Regions from separate parts of the Enterobacter cloacae complex sp. HYC003_NIDB genome, predicted to be linked through region 3. Evidence: predicted binding sites of a transcription regulator. Region 3 holds the regulator's gene; each other region holds the start of a gene.
The links. The regulator CRP, encoded in region 3, controls carbon source genes, mostly activating them, when cyclic AMP is high. The targets are predictions, from matches to a motif close to ATGTGANNNNNNTCACAT.
Positions count from the first base shown of each region.

Region 1: a site for CRP is predicted at 2,528-2,545, ahead of cdd (cytidine deaminase). Genes of this name have one in related genera too.
Region 2: a site for CRP is predicted at 4,578-4,595, ahead of azuC (stress response protein AzuC). Genes of this name have one in related genera too.

Region 1 covers NZ_CP114220.1:1,629,386-1,634,994, reverse strand. The annotation lists gene yohP (small membrane protein YohP) at 155-238, shown strand; gene dusC (tRNA dihydrouridine(16) synthase DusC) at 283-1,218, opposite strand; gene O1722_RS07715 (CidA/LrgA family protein) at 1,387-1,782, shown strand; gene O1722_RS07710 (CidB/LrgB family autolysis modulator) at 1,779-2,474, shown strand; gene cdd (cytidine deaminase) at 2,603-3,487, shown strand; gene sanA (outer membrane permeability protein SanA) at 3,615-4,325, shown strand; gene mglC (galactose/methyl galactoside ABC transporter permease MglC) at 4,453-5,463, opposite strand; gene mglA (galactose/methyl galactoside ABC transporter ATP-binding protein MglA) at 5,479-5,609, opposite strand, start outside.
Region 2 covers NZ_CP114220.1:1,935,737-1,941,345, reverse strand. The annotation lists gene araF (arabinose ABC transporter substrate-binding protein AraF) at 1-203, opposite strand, end outside; gene O1722_RS09110 (DJ-1 family glyoxalase III) at 520-1,077, opposite strand; gene O1722_RS09105 (non-heme ferritin-like protein) at 1,581-2,084, shown strand; gene O1722_RS09100 (anaerobic C4-dicarboxylate transporter) at 2,661-4,004, shown strand; gene O1722_RS09095 (DUF2766 family protein) at 4,085-4,336, opposite strand; gene azuC (stress response protein AzuC) at 4,443-4,526, opposite strand; gene O1722_RS09085 (MFS transporter) at 4,741-5,609, shown strand, end outside.
Region 3 covers NZ_CP114220.1:402,003-407,611, reverse strand. The annotation lists gene O1722_RS01825 (phosphoribulokinase) at 1-253, shown strand, start outside; gene O1722_RS01820 (OsmC family protein) at 340-744, opposite strand; gene crp (cAMP-activated global transcriptional regulator CRP) at 1,055-1,687, shown strand; gene O1722_RS01810 (YccS/YhfK family putative transporter) at 1,745-3,832, shown strand; gene argD (bifunctional acetylornithine/succinyldiaminopimelate transaminase) at 3,829-5,049, opposite strand; gene pabA (aminodeoxychorismate synthase component 2) at 5,137-5,609, opposite strand, start outside.

The DNA.
Region 1 (5,609 bases), 1.2 Mb from region 3:
TCCGTTTTTTAGTAACGCGTGGCAATCCGCATATTGTTATACATTTTCATATCCGGAAATTTATTCTCCAAGACAATGATTTAATTTCATGTATTCATGCTAATTATGAATTGGCTGCTACACTTACTTCGACAGACATACGCAGGAGAGGCGAATGAAAATATTATTGTGGGTTATTTTGATTATATTTCTGATAGGGCTGCTGGTGGTAACCGGCGTATTTAAGATGATTTTCTGATTCTGTTGCCCGGCTCCGCGCCGGGCAAACACTTCACACTTCGCTCAGGATTTTGACTGGATCACCCGGGCAATATCCGCAGACGTCTGTAGGGTACGGATCTCCTGAAATAATCCCAGCGCGTCGTCGTACTCTTTACGCAAATAACTCAGCCACTGCTTAATGCGCGCGACGTGATACAAGCCGGTATCGCCCTGCTTTTCCAGCCGCGTGTATTTTTGCAGTAGTTTCACCACATCCGCCCACGGCATCCGCGGCTCATTATATTTCACCACCCGGCTGAGGTTCGGCACGTTCAGCGCACCGCGGCCAATCATCACGGCATTACAGCCGGTCTCTTTGAGGCAGGCCTGCGCGCTCTCATAATCCCAGATTTCGCCGTTGGCAATCACCGGGATCGTAAGCCGTTTGCGGATCTCGCCAATCGCCTGCCAGTTAATGCGCTCGGCTTTATAACCATCCTCTTTGGTTCGCCCGTGCACCACCAGCTCGGTGGCGCCCGCCTGCTGCACCGCGTCAGCAATTTCAAACTGCTTGTCGTCGCTGTCCCATCCCAGACGCACTTTGACCGTCACCGGCAGGTGCGATGGCACCGCCTCACGCATGGCCTTTGCGCCGCGATAAATCAGCTCCGGATCTTTAAGTAGCGTCGCCCCCCCGCCGCTGCCGTTGACCAGCTTTGACGGACAGCCGCAGTTAAGATCGACGCCGTACGAACCAAGCGCTACCGCGCGGGCGGCGTTTTCAGCCAGCCACTCAGGATACTGGCCGAGCAGCTGGACACGCACCAGCGTACCGGACGGGGTACGGCTCTGACGATGCAGTTCCGGGCAGAGACGATAAAATGATTTTTCTGGCAGCAACATATCGACCACGCGCAGAAACTCCGTCACGCAGAGATCGTAATCGTTCACCTCGGTAAGCAGCTCGCGCACGAGAGAGTCGAGCACACCTTCCATCGGGGCCAGTAAAACACGCATTCTGAGTACCTGTGAAAAAAGACGCGCTATAGTAGCTGCTCTCTATGTATGTTGAAAGCCCGGCGTTCCATTGCGGAATGTCTGGTATGCCCAAAATTCATGATGTGATCCGTGGCACATTTTCAGGTTTAATTGTATGATGAATACGTCTCAGCAAGGACTTTCACCATGAGCAAATCACTGAATACTATCTGGCAATACCTTCGCGCCTTCGTCCTCATTTATGCCTGCCTGTACGCCGGCATTTTTATCGCTTCGCTGCTGCCGATTACGATACCCGGCAGCATTATCGGCATGCTGATCCTGTTTGTGCTACTGGCATTACAGGTGCTGCCCGCGAAATGGGTTAATCCGGGGTGCTTCGTTCTCATTCGCTATATGGCCCTGCTTTTTGTGCCTATCGGCGTTGGGGTGATGCAGTATTACGATGTGCTTAAAGCGCAGTTCGGCCCGATTGTGGTCTCCTGCGCCATCAGTACGCTGGTGGTATTCCTGGTCGTCAGCTGGAGTTCACACATTGTGCATGGCGAACGCAAGGTCGTCGGGGAGAGAACAAAAAAATGATGGCGAATATCTGGTGGTCCCTGCCGTTAACCCTGGTGGTGTTCTTTGCTGCGCGTAAGCTTGCGGTGCGTTTCAAAATGCCGTTGCTCAACCCGCTGCTGGTCGCCATGGTGGTGATTATTCCTTTTCTGCTGCTCACCGGCATTCCTTATGAGCGTTACTTCGCCGGGAGCAAGATCCTCAACGATTTGTTGCAGCCTGCCGTGGTGGCGCTGGCGTTTCCTTTATATGAGCAACTGCATCAGATCCGCGCGCGCTGGAAATCCATCATTACCATCTGCTTTGTGGGTAGCCTTGTTGCGATGATCACCGGTACCTCGGTGGCCTTATTGATGGGCGCGTCGCCGCAGATCGCCGCCTCTATCCTGCCTAAATCCGTCACCACGCCGATTGCCATGGCCGTGGGCGGCAGCATCGGGGGCATTCCGGCCATCAGCGCCGTGTGCGTGATTTTCGTCGGTATCCTGGGCGCGGTGTTTGGTCATACGCTGCTGAATATCATGAAAATTCGGACCAAAGCGGCACGCGGTCTGGCGATGGGTACCGCCTCGCACGCGCTGGGCACCGCACGCTGCGCGGAACTGGATTATCAGGAAGGGGCATTCAGCTCGCTGGCGCTGGTGATCTGCGGGATTATCACTTCCCTGGTCGCGCCGTTTATCTTCCCGATTATTCTGGCAGTCATGGGCTAAAATTTGCGATGCGTCGCGCAAATTTCATTTTCATTTCATAAGTTGCACACATAATGAGATTTGGATCACATATAAAGGCCGTACGGCTCCGTACACTACCGATCCATTAACCTTGATGAGGCAACGTCATGCATCCACGTTTTCAAGCTGCTTTCTCTCAGCTTGCAGAGAATTTGCAATCAGCCCTGGCTCCGGTTCTGGCGGATGCGCATTTCCCCGCCCTGCTGACGGCAGATCAGGTCACGGCCCTTAAACAGGCAACGGGGCTGGACGAAGACGCGCTGGCTTTCGCCCTGCTGCCCCTTGCGGCTGCCTGCGCCCGCGCTGACCTTTCCCATTTTAACGTAGGCGCAATTGCGCGCGGCGTGAGCGGAACCTGGTACTTCGGCGGAAACATGGAGTTCATCGGTGCGACCATGCAGCAAACCGTCCACGCGGAGCAGAGCGCCATCAGTCACGCCTGGCTGCGCGGCGAAAAAGCCCTGCGCGCCATCACCGTCAACTATACCCCTTGCGGCCACTGCCGCCAGTTTATGAATGAGCTGAACAGCGGTCTTGAACTGCGTATCAACCTGCCGGGACGCGCACCGCATACGCTGGGTGATTACCTGCCGGATGCTTTCGGCCCGAAAGATCTTGAGATCAAAACCCTGCTGATGGACGAGCAGGACCACGGTTATGCGCTCTCGGGAGATGAGCTGAGCGAAGCGGCCATTGCCGCCGCCAATAAAAGCCACACGCCATACAGCAAATCTCCAAGCGGCGTCGCCCTTCAGTGCCGCGACGGCCGCATCTTCACCGGCAGCTATGCAGAGAACGCCGCATTTAACCCGACGCTGCCTCCGCTCCAGGGTGCCCTGAACCTGCTTAGCCTGAACGGGTATGACTACCCGGATATTCAGCGCGCAATCCTGGCTGAAAAGGCCGATGCGCCGCTGATCCAGTGGGACGCGACCGCAGCCACGCTGAAAGCGCTGGGCTGTTCAACCATCGACCGCGTGCTGCTGGCATAATCTGTTCGGCGGGCAGAGTTGCCCGCCAGTCTGACGAAAAACCCCTCAGTTGAATCGCTGTTTCTTGCGCTAACCAGGCGGGTACAGTAGCCTGAGGGAAATTTCATCATCGGTACGAGCCATCTGCATGTTAAAGCGCGTGTTTTACAGCCTGTCTGTCCTGGTCGGCATACTGCTGTTGATCGTGCTGGGTCTCGACCGCTGGATGAGCTGGAAAACAGCCCCCTACATTTTTGATGACCTACAGGATCTCCCCTACCGTCAGGTTGGTGTGGTGCTTGGCACCGCCAAGTATTACCGCACTGGCGTCATAAATCAGTATTACCGGTATCGTATTCAGGGCGCGCTGAACGCCTATAACAGCGGCAAGGTGAACTATCTGCTGCTGAGCGGCGATAACGCGCTGCAAAGCTATAACGAGCCGGTGACGATGCGCAAAGATCTGATTGCCGCAGGCGTCGACCCGGCCGATATCGTGCTCGACTACGCCGGATTCCGCACGCTTGATTCCATCGTGCGTACCCGCAAGGTGTTCGACACCAATGATTTCATCATCATTACCCAGCGTTTCCACTGCGAGCGGGCGCTGTTTATCGCCCTGCATATGGGCATTCAGGCGCAGTGTTATGCGGTGCCATCGCCAAAGGATATGCTGAGCGTGCGCGTACGTGAGTTTGGCGCTCGTTTTGGCGCGCTGGCTGACCTGTACTTATTCAAACGTGAACCGCGCTTTTTAGGCCCGCTGGTGCCGATCCCAACGATGCACGAAGTGCCGGAGAATGCACAGGGTTACCCGGCGGTAACGCCAGAGCAGTTGCTGGAAATTCAGAAGAAGTAATAACTTTTGTCGGGTGGCGGCTTCGCCTTACCCGACCTACGATCGCGATTTTGTAGGCCCGGTAAGCGTCGCGCCACCAGGCAAAAAAAGGCCCGCTACGTGAGCGGGCCTTTTCATTCTGAAGATCTTACTTCTTACGCGCGTACTTCAGTGAATCCAGCGCAACCGCGAAGATGATGATGGCGCCCTTGATGATGTACTGCCAGTAGGGGTTCACGCCGATGTAGGTCAGGCCGTAGTTGATAACGGTGAAGATGATCACACCGGTCACCACGCCCAGCACGGTACCCACGCCGCCGCTGAAGGAGACGCCGCCAACCACGCAGGCTGCAATCGCATCCAGTTCGTACATAAAGCCGAGGTTGTTGGTTGCAGAGCCGATACGGCCCGCTTCCAGCATCCCGCCGAAGGCGTAGAAGACCCCGGACAGGGCGTAAATCATCAGCAGGTTCAGAGCCACGTTGACCCCGGACACTTTCGCCGCTTCAGGGTTACCGCCGATAGCAAAGATGTTTTTACCGAAGCGGGTTTTGTTCCACAGGATCCAGACGAACGCCACCGCAATCAGCGCATAGAAGGTGATGTAGGAGAGACGGAAGCTGCCCAGCGCAACAAACCCCTGCGTGAAGGTCGAGAAGCCGCTGTCGAAGCCAGAGATTGGAGACGCGCCGACGAAATCGTAGTACAGGGAGTTGATACCATAAACGATGATCATCGTGCCAAGCGTGGTGATGAATGGCGTCACGTTCAGGTAAGCAATGATGATGCCGTTAATCAGGCCAATTACCGCGCCGATGGCGCACACGATCAGGATCACCACGAAAATCGGCATGGTCGCCATCTCCGGGAACACCTTGTTGGCGTTTTCCATCGACTGCAACAGGGTTGCCGCAATGACCGCCGCCAGACCCACCTGGCGCCCTGCCGAAAGGTCAGTCCCTTGGGTAACGATAAGCCCCGCCACGCCAAGCGCGATAATAATACGTACGGAAGACTGGGTCAGAATGTTACTCAAGTTCAGCAGACTTAAGAACGTAGGGTCCTGGAAAATAATAATCGCCAGCAAGACTAAAAGAACAACGTAAATACCGCCTTCTTTCAGATAAGTGAGAAAACTTTTTTTATTTAACGCACTCATGAGGAGCCCCTGATCTTAAAGGTGCAAAGACGCAAGACGCAAAATTTCGTTTTGCGTTGTCGTTTTGGTTTCAACAATACCGGCAACGAGACCATTGCTCATAACCAGAATACGGTCTGTGATCCCTAACAATTCCGGCATTTCGG
Region 2 (5,609 bases), 1.5 Mb from region 3:
TTCTCACCGTCAGGTACGGCGATTTTAATTACCTCAAATCCCAAATCTTTTCCGGCTTTATCAGCAAATTTCCATTCGGTCTGGAACCACGGCTCTTCCGGCTGTTTAACCAGAAAACCGAGCTTTAAATTTTCAGCGATAGCGGATTGTGACATAACGGCAGCCAGGCCGATGGCCGCCAGCGCTTTAGTAAATTTGTGCATGGTAAACTCCAGCTTTAGCATTCTTATCTGTAGGGAATAATGGCGAACGACTTATTTAATCGGACTTAAAACAAGGCATTAGCGCTTACCTCGTCATAAGCGTTATTGCTGGAGATAGTTTTAGCGGGAAATTAATCATCCATAAGAGAGCGACATCACACCGCAGAATTACAGTAATTGCGTACATAAATTCAGCGAAAAATGACATAAAAAAGGACGTAATTGTCCTACAAATGGAAGGGAGTTAAGCAGGATTATCCATAAGGTCAGCTAAGAAATCCCTGTAACCCGGACGCCTTAGCGCCCGGCAGAAAAATTACCAGCGGTAATAGATGTGTTCAGCATGATCGCGCACGGGGGCGTCGTCACCCAACAGACGAGCAGAGAGCGCCAGCGCAAAGTCAAAAGCGTGCCCCAGCCCCTTGCCGCTGATGAGGTTATTATCCACCACGACCGGCGCATCCACATATACACCCTCATCAACGCTCTGCCAGAGATCGCCGGAACAGACGTAGCGACGCCCCTTCAGTAGCCCGTTACCGCCCAGCACCCGCGCGGCCGCAGAGCAGATTGGGCAGATGAGTTTGCCCTGCTTGTCATGCGCGGAAACAAAGCGGAGCACCTGCTTGCTAGCCGCAAGATTGACGCTCCCCTGCGGCCCACCGGGCAACACGACTGCGTCATACAGCGTATTAATGCGCTCCGTTAACGTACTGTCAGCCACCATGGGGATATTGTGGTAACTCACTACCGCACGGGACTCCGCACAGGCCAGCGTCTCCACCTCAATCTGTAAACGCCGCAGAATATCAATCGTGATAATCGCTTCTGCTTCTTCAAAACCGGGTGCCAGCAGCACCGCAACGTTAGCCATCATAAACCTCAACGAATGAAAAGATGTAAAACAGTGTTTCATTTTCACTCTTTATCAGATCACAATCTTGCGACGCGATCACAGAACCGTATATTGAGTGAAAATTGATTTAGCTCAAATTTGATACGACAGGATATATTTGCAGATATTATTTCTGATTTAACACTTTTACAGAATTTCCCGCCAAAGAACGTTTCCTGAAACGATAAAAATGAGCGATATTAATTTCACACCCATTAAAATCAACAAGTTATATTAAACACAATCTCTTAACCCTCTTTCTATTCTGGGCTATATTTAAATTTGTAATGTATGGTAAACACAGCCTTATTAAGAGTTTTCTTAAGTCAAAGAGAAGCGTATGCTTATTTAAATCGAACACAGGAAGTGAATTTTCGAGTTTTTTACCTTGCAGAAATCTATTTCTGCCATTCAATCGTCAATACCTGCCGGGTCAGGTTAAGTAGCGGACATCAAGTCCCACAGTCAATAAGGATATGAGAATGACTACCCAAACGATGATGCAAAAACTGAATGCCCAGATGAACCTGGAGTTTTATGCTTCAAATCTGCATCTGCATTTGAGCGCGTGGTGTTCCAGAAAAAGCCTCAACGGCACTGCCACCTTCTTTCGTACTCAGGCGCAAAGTAACGTCACGCACATGATGCGCGTCTTTAATTTTTTGAAAGCTGTCGGGGCAAACCCTACCGTCAAAGAGCTTGAAACGATTGAAGATAATTATACTTCTCTGGAAGAACTGTTTCAGAAAACGCTCGAAGAGTATGAGCAACGCTGTGCGAAGCTGAGCAAACTGGCTGATGAAGCCAAAGCGCAACGGGACATCATTACCCTCAAGTTTTTACGTGATATGGACAGAGAGCAGCAGCAGGATGGCATGCTGCTGAAGACGCTCGCAGATGAAATCCGCAACGCGAAACGCGCGGGGATTTGTCTGGAGCAGACGGACCGCCATCTTCTCGACATTGCTACCGTGCAACACCACTAAGTCCTTCACCCGCTCCCGTCAGGGCTGAGAGTTCCCCACAAAATAATGCCTGCACAGACGGCCCCCTCTCCCTTGAGGGAGAGGGCTGGGGTGAGGGGGAACATACGGCTCTGGTGGTCATTCCGTTCACTTTATGTTCCTTGCTACTCTGTCACGGCATAACCGGTGAACGTGCCAGGGTGGCTCAGTCGCCACAACCCTGGCGACCCGGGCTTCCGGCGGAAAATCGCCGCTTCGCGGTACCTTCGGCTTATTCCTTCCGGCTTATCGGGGACGGGCGGAGGTAACATCCCTGTAAAGCCCGCCCTCTCGGCGCATCCCTGCGCCTCGCCCCGGCCTACAGGAAACGCCTCAGCGATTTACAGCCGGACCGAGGCATCGCTGAAAGCCTTCAGTTATTCTGAAGGCAACGTTATCGCTTTTGCTTTCAAATTACTGGGGATCCCTCAGCCCGTCAGGGAGTGGGTACCAACTCCCTGCTTTTGCTGACATTTAACAAATCAGATCTTGCTCCCAATGAATAACCATACATCGTGTAATGATTTGTTTAATTACATTCATTAACGAGGGAGCATCATGATCACCATTGAGTTTATTGTCATTATTCTCTGCCTGCTGATAGGCACCCGCTTCGGCGGGATGGGCCTGGGGCTGATAAGCGGCATCGGCCTGTTTGTTTTGAGTTTTGTCTTTGGTCTGCAACCCGGTAAACCGCCGGTTGACGTGATGCTCACGATCCTCGCCGTCATCGGCTGTGCGGCCACGCTACAGACCGCCGGTGGCCTGAATGTAATGATGCAGTTTGCAGAGCGCCTGCTGCGTAAACATCCCCAGCACATCACCCTTCTCGCACCGTTTACCACCTGGATGTTGACCTTCCTGTGCGGGACCGGGCACGTCGTCTACACCATGTTTCCCATTATCGCGGATATCGCCCTGAAAAAAGGCATACGCCCGGAACGGCCGATGGCGGTGGCCTCGGTGGCATCTCAGATGGCGATCACCGCCTCCCCCGTTTCCGTGGCCGTCGTTTCGCTGGTCTCGATTCTGGGTGCGCAGCACGGTATCGGCCACGCGTGGGGGATCCTCGAAATTCTTGCGGTCTCCGTACCGGCCTCACTGTCTGGCGTCGCCATTGCGGCGCTGTGGAGCTTGCGTCGCGGGAAAAACCTCGCAGACGATCCTGAATTTCAGGAAAAGCTGAAAGATCCGAAACAGCGGGAGTTTATCTATGGAGGAACGGAGACGTTGATGGATCAACGTTTCCCGAAACAGGCCTACTGGTCCACGTGGATCTTCTTCGCCGGGATTGCCATAGTGGTCCTGCTGGGTGCGCTGCCCGAGCTGCGTCCGGCGTTTGAGATCAAAGGGAAAATGACAGCCCTGTCGATGAACCTTGTCATTCAAATGATGATGCTGATCGCCGGGGCCATCATGCTGATGACCTGCAAGGTGAATGCGTCGGCCATTTCAAACGGGGCGGTATTTAAGGCGGGGATGGTCGCGATTTTCTCGGTGTTTGGCGTGGCGTGGATGAGCGATACCTTTTTTCAGGCGCATCTCGACGAGCTGAAAATGGCGCTGGAGGGGGTGGTGAAAAGTCATCCCTGGACGTATGCCATCGTGCTGTTCCTGGTATCAAAACTGGTCAACAGCCAGGCTGCGGCCTTGACCGCGGTCGCCCCGATGGGGTTGATGCTGGGCATCGATCCGAAAATGCTGGTGGCCTTCTTCCCGGCATCCTACGGCTACTTTGTGCTGCCCACCTATCCGAGCGATCTGGCCTGTATCGGGTTCGATCGCTCCGGCACCACCCGCATCGGTAAATTCATCATCAACCACAGCTTTATTCTGCCGGGGCTGATTGGCGTCAGCTGTGCCTGCGTGGTGAGCTATCTGCTGGTGCAGACGTTCTTCTGATCCTTCTGCGGGCGACAGGCTCTGTCGCCCTTCGACGTAAAAGCAGAAAAGAGTTTCTAATTTTAAAACATCGGTTTATTTTAGTGTGACTCACCCTGCGGTGTGAAGCGGAGTTCAATCAGCGCAATCGCTTTCTGGATCGCGCGGAGCGTAACCGGGTCCGCCGCAGCAGGATGGTTGGTGAAATCGATGTTTTTCAGCTGGGTCGACATCTTTTCGCGTACCTCAACCGGCGCGATAACGTCAATCACATCAAGGATTTGTTTGATAACCAGCTGGCAGGCGACGACGTCAGATACCAGTTCCTGATCGGCGCTCAGGTTTTGTGACATGGGGTTCTCCTTATTCAAAGGCCGCCATAGTAGCAAAACAGACGCCCTTCCATCTCCCTCTCGTCGTCCGCAGACATAAAAAAACCTGCCGAAGCAGGTTTTTTTATCAGAACATCGCACCCGGTGGGACGTCTTTAAACGTTGTGCAGTAGTTTGCCCACATGCTTTTCAGGATTTTGCGCAGTTTCATTATGTTGCTCCAGTAACGTGTTATGCAGGTGTTATTGTCAATACGCTTATAATATGACCACCATCACAAAAATCAACCATTTTGTGACCTGCATCACGGTTATTAAACCCTCAGTGCTGCTGGTTTGTTAAAAAAAGCCATGATAAATCCGCACGTTACAGGCTTATAAATTCCAGTAAATGTTTATAAAATTTTTTGAGCGGGCAGGAAGAGAATGAGTGAAAACGTATCCGGCAAAGAGAGCCGTGGATTATCGCCTGCGGCGCTGCTGGTGGCCGGTGCTTTCTTTATGGAGTTTCTGGATGGGACGGTGATCGCCACCGCGTTGCCGGATATGGCAAAAAGCTTCGGCGACCAGGCGGTGGATCTGAATATCGGCATCAGCGCCTATCTGATCACCCTGGCCGTACTGATCCCCGCCAGCGGCTGGATCGCCGACCGCTTCGGCGCGCGAAAAGTGTTTGCCCTCGCGCTGGCGATCTTCACGCTGGCCTCGGTATTTTGCGGCCTGTCCACCACGCTCGATCAGTTCGTTGCGATGCGCGTCCTCCAGGGCATGGGTGGCGCGCTGATGGTGCCCGTAGGTCGCCTGGCCGTGCTACGCACCACGCCAAAACATCAGCTCATCACGGCAATCGCCACCCTGACGTGGCCTGCGCTGGTCGCGCCGATCATCGGCCCGCCGCTGGGTGGGTTCATTACCAGCTATGCCGACTGGCGCTGGATCTTCTTTATTAACGTGCCGCTGGGGATAATCGCCATTTTGCTGGCACTGCGCATCATTCCGGACCTGCATGAAGATACGCGCCGACCGTTTGATTTACCGGGTTTTGTTGTCACCACCCTTGCCATGGTGAGCCTGGTTTATGCGATGGAGTTGATGGGCGCAGAGCCTCTGCGAACAGGATTAACCGCCACGCTGTTTATCGTCGGTGTCGTCGCCTTAAGCCTGGCGCTGCGTCACTTTAAGCGGGCAACCTGGCCGATGATCAGGCTCGATGCGATGCAGGTGCCGACGTTTCGCGTCACCCTGTACGGCGGATCGCTGTTTCGCGCCTCCATCAGCGCGGTTCCGTTCCTGTT
Region 3 (5,609 bases):
GCGCGTCCCCACCGTGGACACCTCCAACCCGTTCGCTGCAAAAAGCATCCCTTCCCTGGACGAGAGCTTTGTGGTGATCCACTTCCGCAACCTGGAAGGCATTGATTACCCCTGGCTGCTGGCGATGCTACAGGGTTCGTTTATTTCGCACATGAATACGTTAGTGGTACCGGGCGGAAAAATGGGGCTGGCAATGGAGCTGATCATGACACCGCTGGTGCAGCGGCTGATGGAAGGAAAGCAGATCGCGTGAATTGTTTTGCCCGGTGGCGCTGCGCTTACCGGGCCTACGGGCGTGCTTTTGTAGGGCGGGTCAGCGAAGCGCCACCCGCCAAAAAATTAAGCCGCGATCACTTCATAAGAATGGGTGATTTTTACCGCTTTCTCCAGCATTAGCGCCACAGAGCAGTATTTCTCCGCAGACAGGTCAACCGCACGCGAGACCGCCGCATCCTTCAGTTCTTTGCCGGTGACGATAAAGTGCAGATTAATATGCGTAAACAGGCGTGGCGCCTCTTCGCGACGTTCTGACGTCAGCTTCACTTCACAATCGGTCACGTCATGACGGCCTTTTTGCAGGATCGACACCACGTCGATCGCGCTGCATCCGCCCGCCGCCATCAGCACCATTTCCATCGGGCTTGGCGCTTTATCGCCGGAGTTGCCATCCATCAAAACCTGGTGCCCGGAAGCAGACTCGCCCAGGAACGTTAACCCTTCAACCCATTTCACACGCGCTTGCATATTCACTCACTCCAACGTTGCATTTTTTATGACAGATTACGTGTACGTTACATTTCTCGCAACGGAAGGCGACCTGCGTCATGCTGAAGCGAGACACCAGGAGACACGCGGCGAAAGCTATGCTAAAACACTCTGGATGCTACAGTAATACATTGACGTTACACATGTATGCAGAGGACATCAAACTTTACTGGCTGCGAAACGTTACGACAGCCGACTTCCCAGGTATGGGTAAGAATTCGATTGCAACCCCAGAGTCCGGATGCATCTTATGACTCTGGTGACAGCTTATAACAGAGGATAACAGCGCATGGTGCTTGGCAAACCGCAAACAGACCCGACTCTCGAATGGTTCTTGTCTCATTGCCACATTCATAAGTACCCATCAAAGAGCACGCTGATTCACCAGGGTGAAAAAGCGGAAACGTTGTATTACATCGTTAAAGGCTCGGTGGCCGTGCTGATCAAAGATGAAGAAGGGAAAGAGATGATCCTTTCTTATCTGAACCAGGGCGATTTTATCGGTGAACTGGGCCTGTTTGAAGAAGGCCAGGAACGTAGCGCCTGGGTTCGTGCAAAAACAGCATGTGAAGTGGCTGAAATTTCTTACAAGAAATTCCGTCAGCTGATTCAGGTCAACCCTGACATCCTGATGCGTCTTTCTTCCCAGATGGCACGCCGTCTGCAAGTGACCTCTGAGAAGGTGGGTAACCTCGCCTTCCTGGACGTGACCGGTCGTATCGCGCAGACGCTGTTGAACCTGGCGAAACAGCCAGACGCCATGACCCACCCTGACGGTATGCAAATTAAAATTACCCGTCAGGAAATCGGTCAGATCGTCGGCTGCTCCCGTGAAACAGTGGGCCGTATCCTGAAGATGCTGGAAGACCAGAACCTGATCTCTGCCCACGGTAAAACTATCGTGGTCTACGGAACCCGTTAATTTCGGTCAAACGGCGTGCCGCCGCAGGGTGGCACGCCGTTTTTGTCTCTACTCCTCATGTGGCGCAGGCTGATCTATCACCCGGAAGTTAACTACGCACTACGACAAACGCTGGTGTTGTGTCTTCCCGTGGCCGTGGGCCTGATCCTCGGACATCTTCAGCAAGGCCTGCTGTTTTCCCTCGTGCCCGCCTGCTGCAACATTGCCGGTCTGGATACACCGCATAAACGCTTTTTTAAACGTCTGATTATTGGCGGCAGCCTGTTTGCCGGCTGTAGCCTTGCCGTACAACTCTTACTGGCCCGCGACATTCCTCTGCCGTTGATCCTGACCGTGCTGGCGATGACGCTCGGCGTCACCGCCGAAATCAGCTCGCTGCACGCCCGGCTGCTTCCCGCGTCGCTGATTGCCGCCATCTTCACCTTAAGCCTTGCGGGCAATATGCCGGTGTGGGAGCCATTGCTGATCTACGCCCTCGGCACGCTGTGGTACGGGCTGTTTAACTGGTTCTGGTTCTGGCTGTGGCGGGAACAGCCGCTGCGCGAATCCCTGAGCCTGCTCTACGTGCAGCTTGCTGAATACTGCGAAGCAAAATACACCCTGCTCACTCAACATACCGACCCGGAAAAATCCCTGCCGCCGCTGCTGGCGCGCCAGCAAAAAGTGGTGGATCTGATCAGCCAGTGCTATCAGCAGTTGCACATGCTTGCCGCCAACAAAAATCATGAATACAAGCGGCTGCTGCGAACCTTCCAGGTCGGGCTGGATTTGCAGGAGCATATCTCCGTCAGCCTTCATAATCCGGAAGAGGTGCAAAAGCTGGTGGAGCGCAGCCATGCGGAAGCGGTGATCCGCTGGAACGCGCAGACCGTCGCGGCCCGCCTGCGGGTGCTGGCTGACGATATCCTCTATCACCGCTACCCGACGCGCTTTAACATGGACAAACAGCTCGGCGCGCTGGAAAAGATTGCGCGTCAGCACGCGGATAACCCGGTCGGGCAATTTGCTGCCTGGCATTTCAGCCGCATCGCCCGGGTGTTACGCACCCAGCGCCCGCTTTATGCCCGGGACCTGATGGCCGATAAGCAAAAACGGCTGCCGCTGCTGCCCGCGCTCAAAAGCTATCTATCACTGAAATCTTCCGCCCTGCGCAATGCCGCGCGGATCAGTGTGATGCTGAGCATCGCCAGCCTGATGGGAATGGCCCTGCACCTGCCGAAACCCTACTGGATCTTAATGACCGTGCTGTTTGTCACCCAGAACGGCTATGGCGCCACGCGGGTGCGCATTCTGCATCGGGCGGGCGGTACGATGGCGGGGCTGATTATCGCGGGCGTGACGCTGCACTTCCACGTGCCGGAAGGCTATACCCTGGCCGGTATGCTGGCAATCACGCTGGTGAGCTACCTGATCATCCGCAAAAACTACGGCTGGGCGATGGTGGGCTTTACGGTGACGGCGGTGTATACCCTGCAACTGCTCACGCTTAACGGGGAACAGTTTATTATTGCCCGGCTGGTCGATACGCTAATTGGCTGCCTGATCGCCTTTGGCGGCATGGTCTGGCTGTGGCCGCAGTGGCAAAGCGGGCTGCTCAGGCAGAACGCCCACGACGCGCTCGAAGCTGACCAGCAGGCCATTCGTCTTATTCTGAGCGATGACCCGCAGCCCTCTCCGCTGGCCTACGAGCGCATGAAGGTCAACCAGGCGCATAACGCCCTGTTCAACTCCCTTAACCAGGCCATGCAGGAGCCGGGCTTTAACGCGCACTATCTGGCTGACATGAAGCTGTGGGTCACGCACAGCCAGTTTATCGTCGAGCACATCAATGCCATGACGACGCTGGCGCGGGAGCACACGATGCTGACGACGGATCTGGCGCAGCGCTATTTGCAGTCGTGTGAAATTGCGTTGCAGCGCTGTCAGCAGCGTCTGGAGTATGACGCGCCGGGCGAGTCAGGGGATTCGAACATTCTGGAAGCGCCGGAGACGCTGACCCACGGGCCGATGAGCACCCTTGAGCAGCATTTACAGCGCGTTCTCGGGCACCTGAACACCATGCACACCATTTCGTCGGTGGCATGGCGTCAGCGCCCGCATCACGGGATTTGGTTAACGCGCCGGTTAAAACGAACCGCGTATTAGCCGCTGACGATCTTCGCGACCGCCGCGGCAAAACGGGTTAATCCGTCTTCGATGTCTTTGTCTTCCACCACCAGCGATGGCGCAAAGCGCATCACGTCCGGCCCGGCGTTGAGCACCATGACGCCTTCGTGCGCGGCGGCGTGCAGGAAATCGCGCGCGCGGCCTTTGTACTGCGGCTTCAGTTCGGCGCCGATCAGCAGCCCCATCCCGCGGATGTCGCTGAAGACATCAAACTGTTGGTCAATCTGCTGGAGATGTTTCACAAACAGGTCGCGTTTCGCATTCACGCCATTCAGGACGTCCGGCGTATTAATGATGTCGAACGCCGCACCCGCCACGGCGCACGCCAGCGGATTACCGCCGTAGGTGGAGCCGTGTGAGCCCACATGAAATGCGGAAGCGATATCCTGGGTGGTGAGCACCGCACTGACCGGGAAACCGCCGCCGAGCGCTTTCGCGCTGGTCAGAATATCCGGCGTTACGCCGTAGTGCATATAAGCAAACAGGTCTCCGGTACGCCCCATCCCACACTGCACTTCATCAAACACCAGCAGCGCCTGGTGCTCGTCGCACAGCTCGCGCAGCCCTTGCAGAAATTCCGGGGTGGCCGCCGTGACGCCGCCTTCCCCCTGAATGGGCTCGACCACCACGGCACAGGTGTGATCGTCCATCACCGCTTTAACGGCGTGGAGATCGTTAAACGGCACGTGGATGATATCCGCAGGTTTCGGACCAAAGCCGTCGGAATACTTCGGCTGGCCGCCAACGGAAACGGTAAAGAAGGAGCGTCCGTGGAAGGCGTTATGGAAGGCGATGATTTTGGTTTTGTACGGGCTATGACGCGTGGTTGCGTAGTAGCGCGCCAGCTTAAAGGCGGTTTCGTTGGCTTCGGTGCCGGAGTTCATAAACAGCACGCGTTCGGCGAAGGTGGCATCGATGATCTTACGCCCCAGACGCAGCGCCGGTTCGTTGGTGAACACGTTGCTCGTGTGCCACAGCGTTTCGCCCTGCGTTTTCAGCGCGTCCACCAGCGCAGGATGGCAATGGCCCAGCGCCGTCACCGCAATACCGCCTGCGAAATCAACATACTCGTTGCCCTGCTGATCCCAGACGCGGCTGCCTCTCCCTTTCACCGGGATAAACTCAGCCGGTGCATAAATCGGCAGGATCACTTCATCGAATGTCGCGCGGGTAATTGCTGGTTGTTCAGTTGCCATGTCATGACCATCCATTTTTATGTCACATTGATTGTGAAAATATAATCACAAAATATGCATAAAAAATCACAACAAGGCAACAGATATTCAGCGATTAAGGAAATTGGCCAGCAGCGCGTGCCCCTGTTCGCTGAGAATGCTTTCCGGGTGGAACTGCACGCCTTCCAGATCGTACTCACGGTGACGAATGCCCATGATCTCCTGCGTCTCGCTCCAGGCGGTGACCTCAAAGCAGGCCGGCAGGGTCGGCGGATCAATGATCAGAGAATGGTAGCGCGTCACGGTTAACGGATTGTTTAGCCCCAGAAATACGCCGGTACCGGTGTGCGTGACCGGAGAGGTTTTGCCGTGCATGACTTTCGCGGCACGGACAATGGAGGCGCCAAAGACCTGCGCAATGGCCTGATGACCCAGGCAGACGCCCAGAATCGGCAGTTTGCCCGCATAATGGCGGATCGCCTCCAGCGAGATACCGGACTCCGAAGGGGTACACGGCCCCGGCGAAATCACGATTTTCTGGGGTGCCAGCGCGTCAATGTCAGCCAGCGCGATCTCATCGT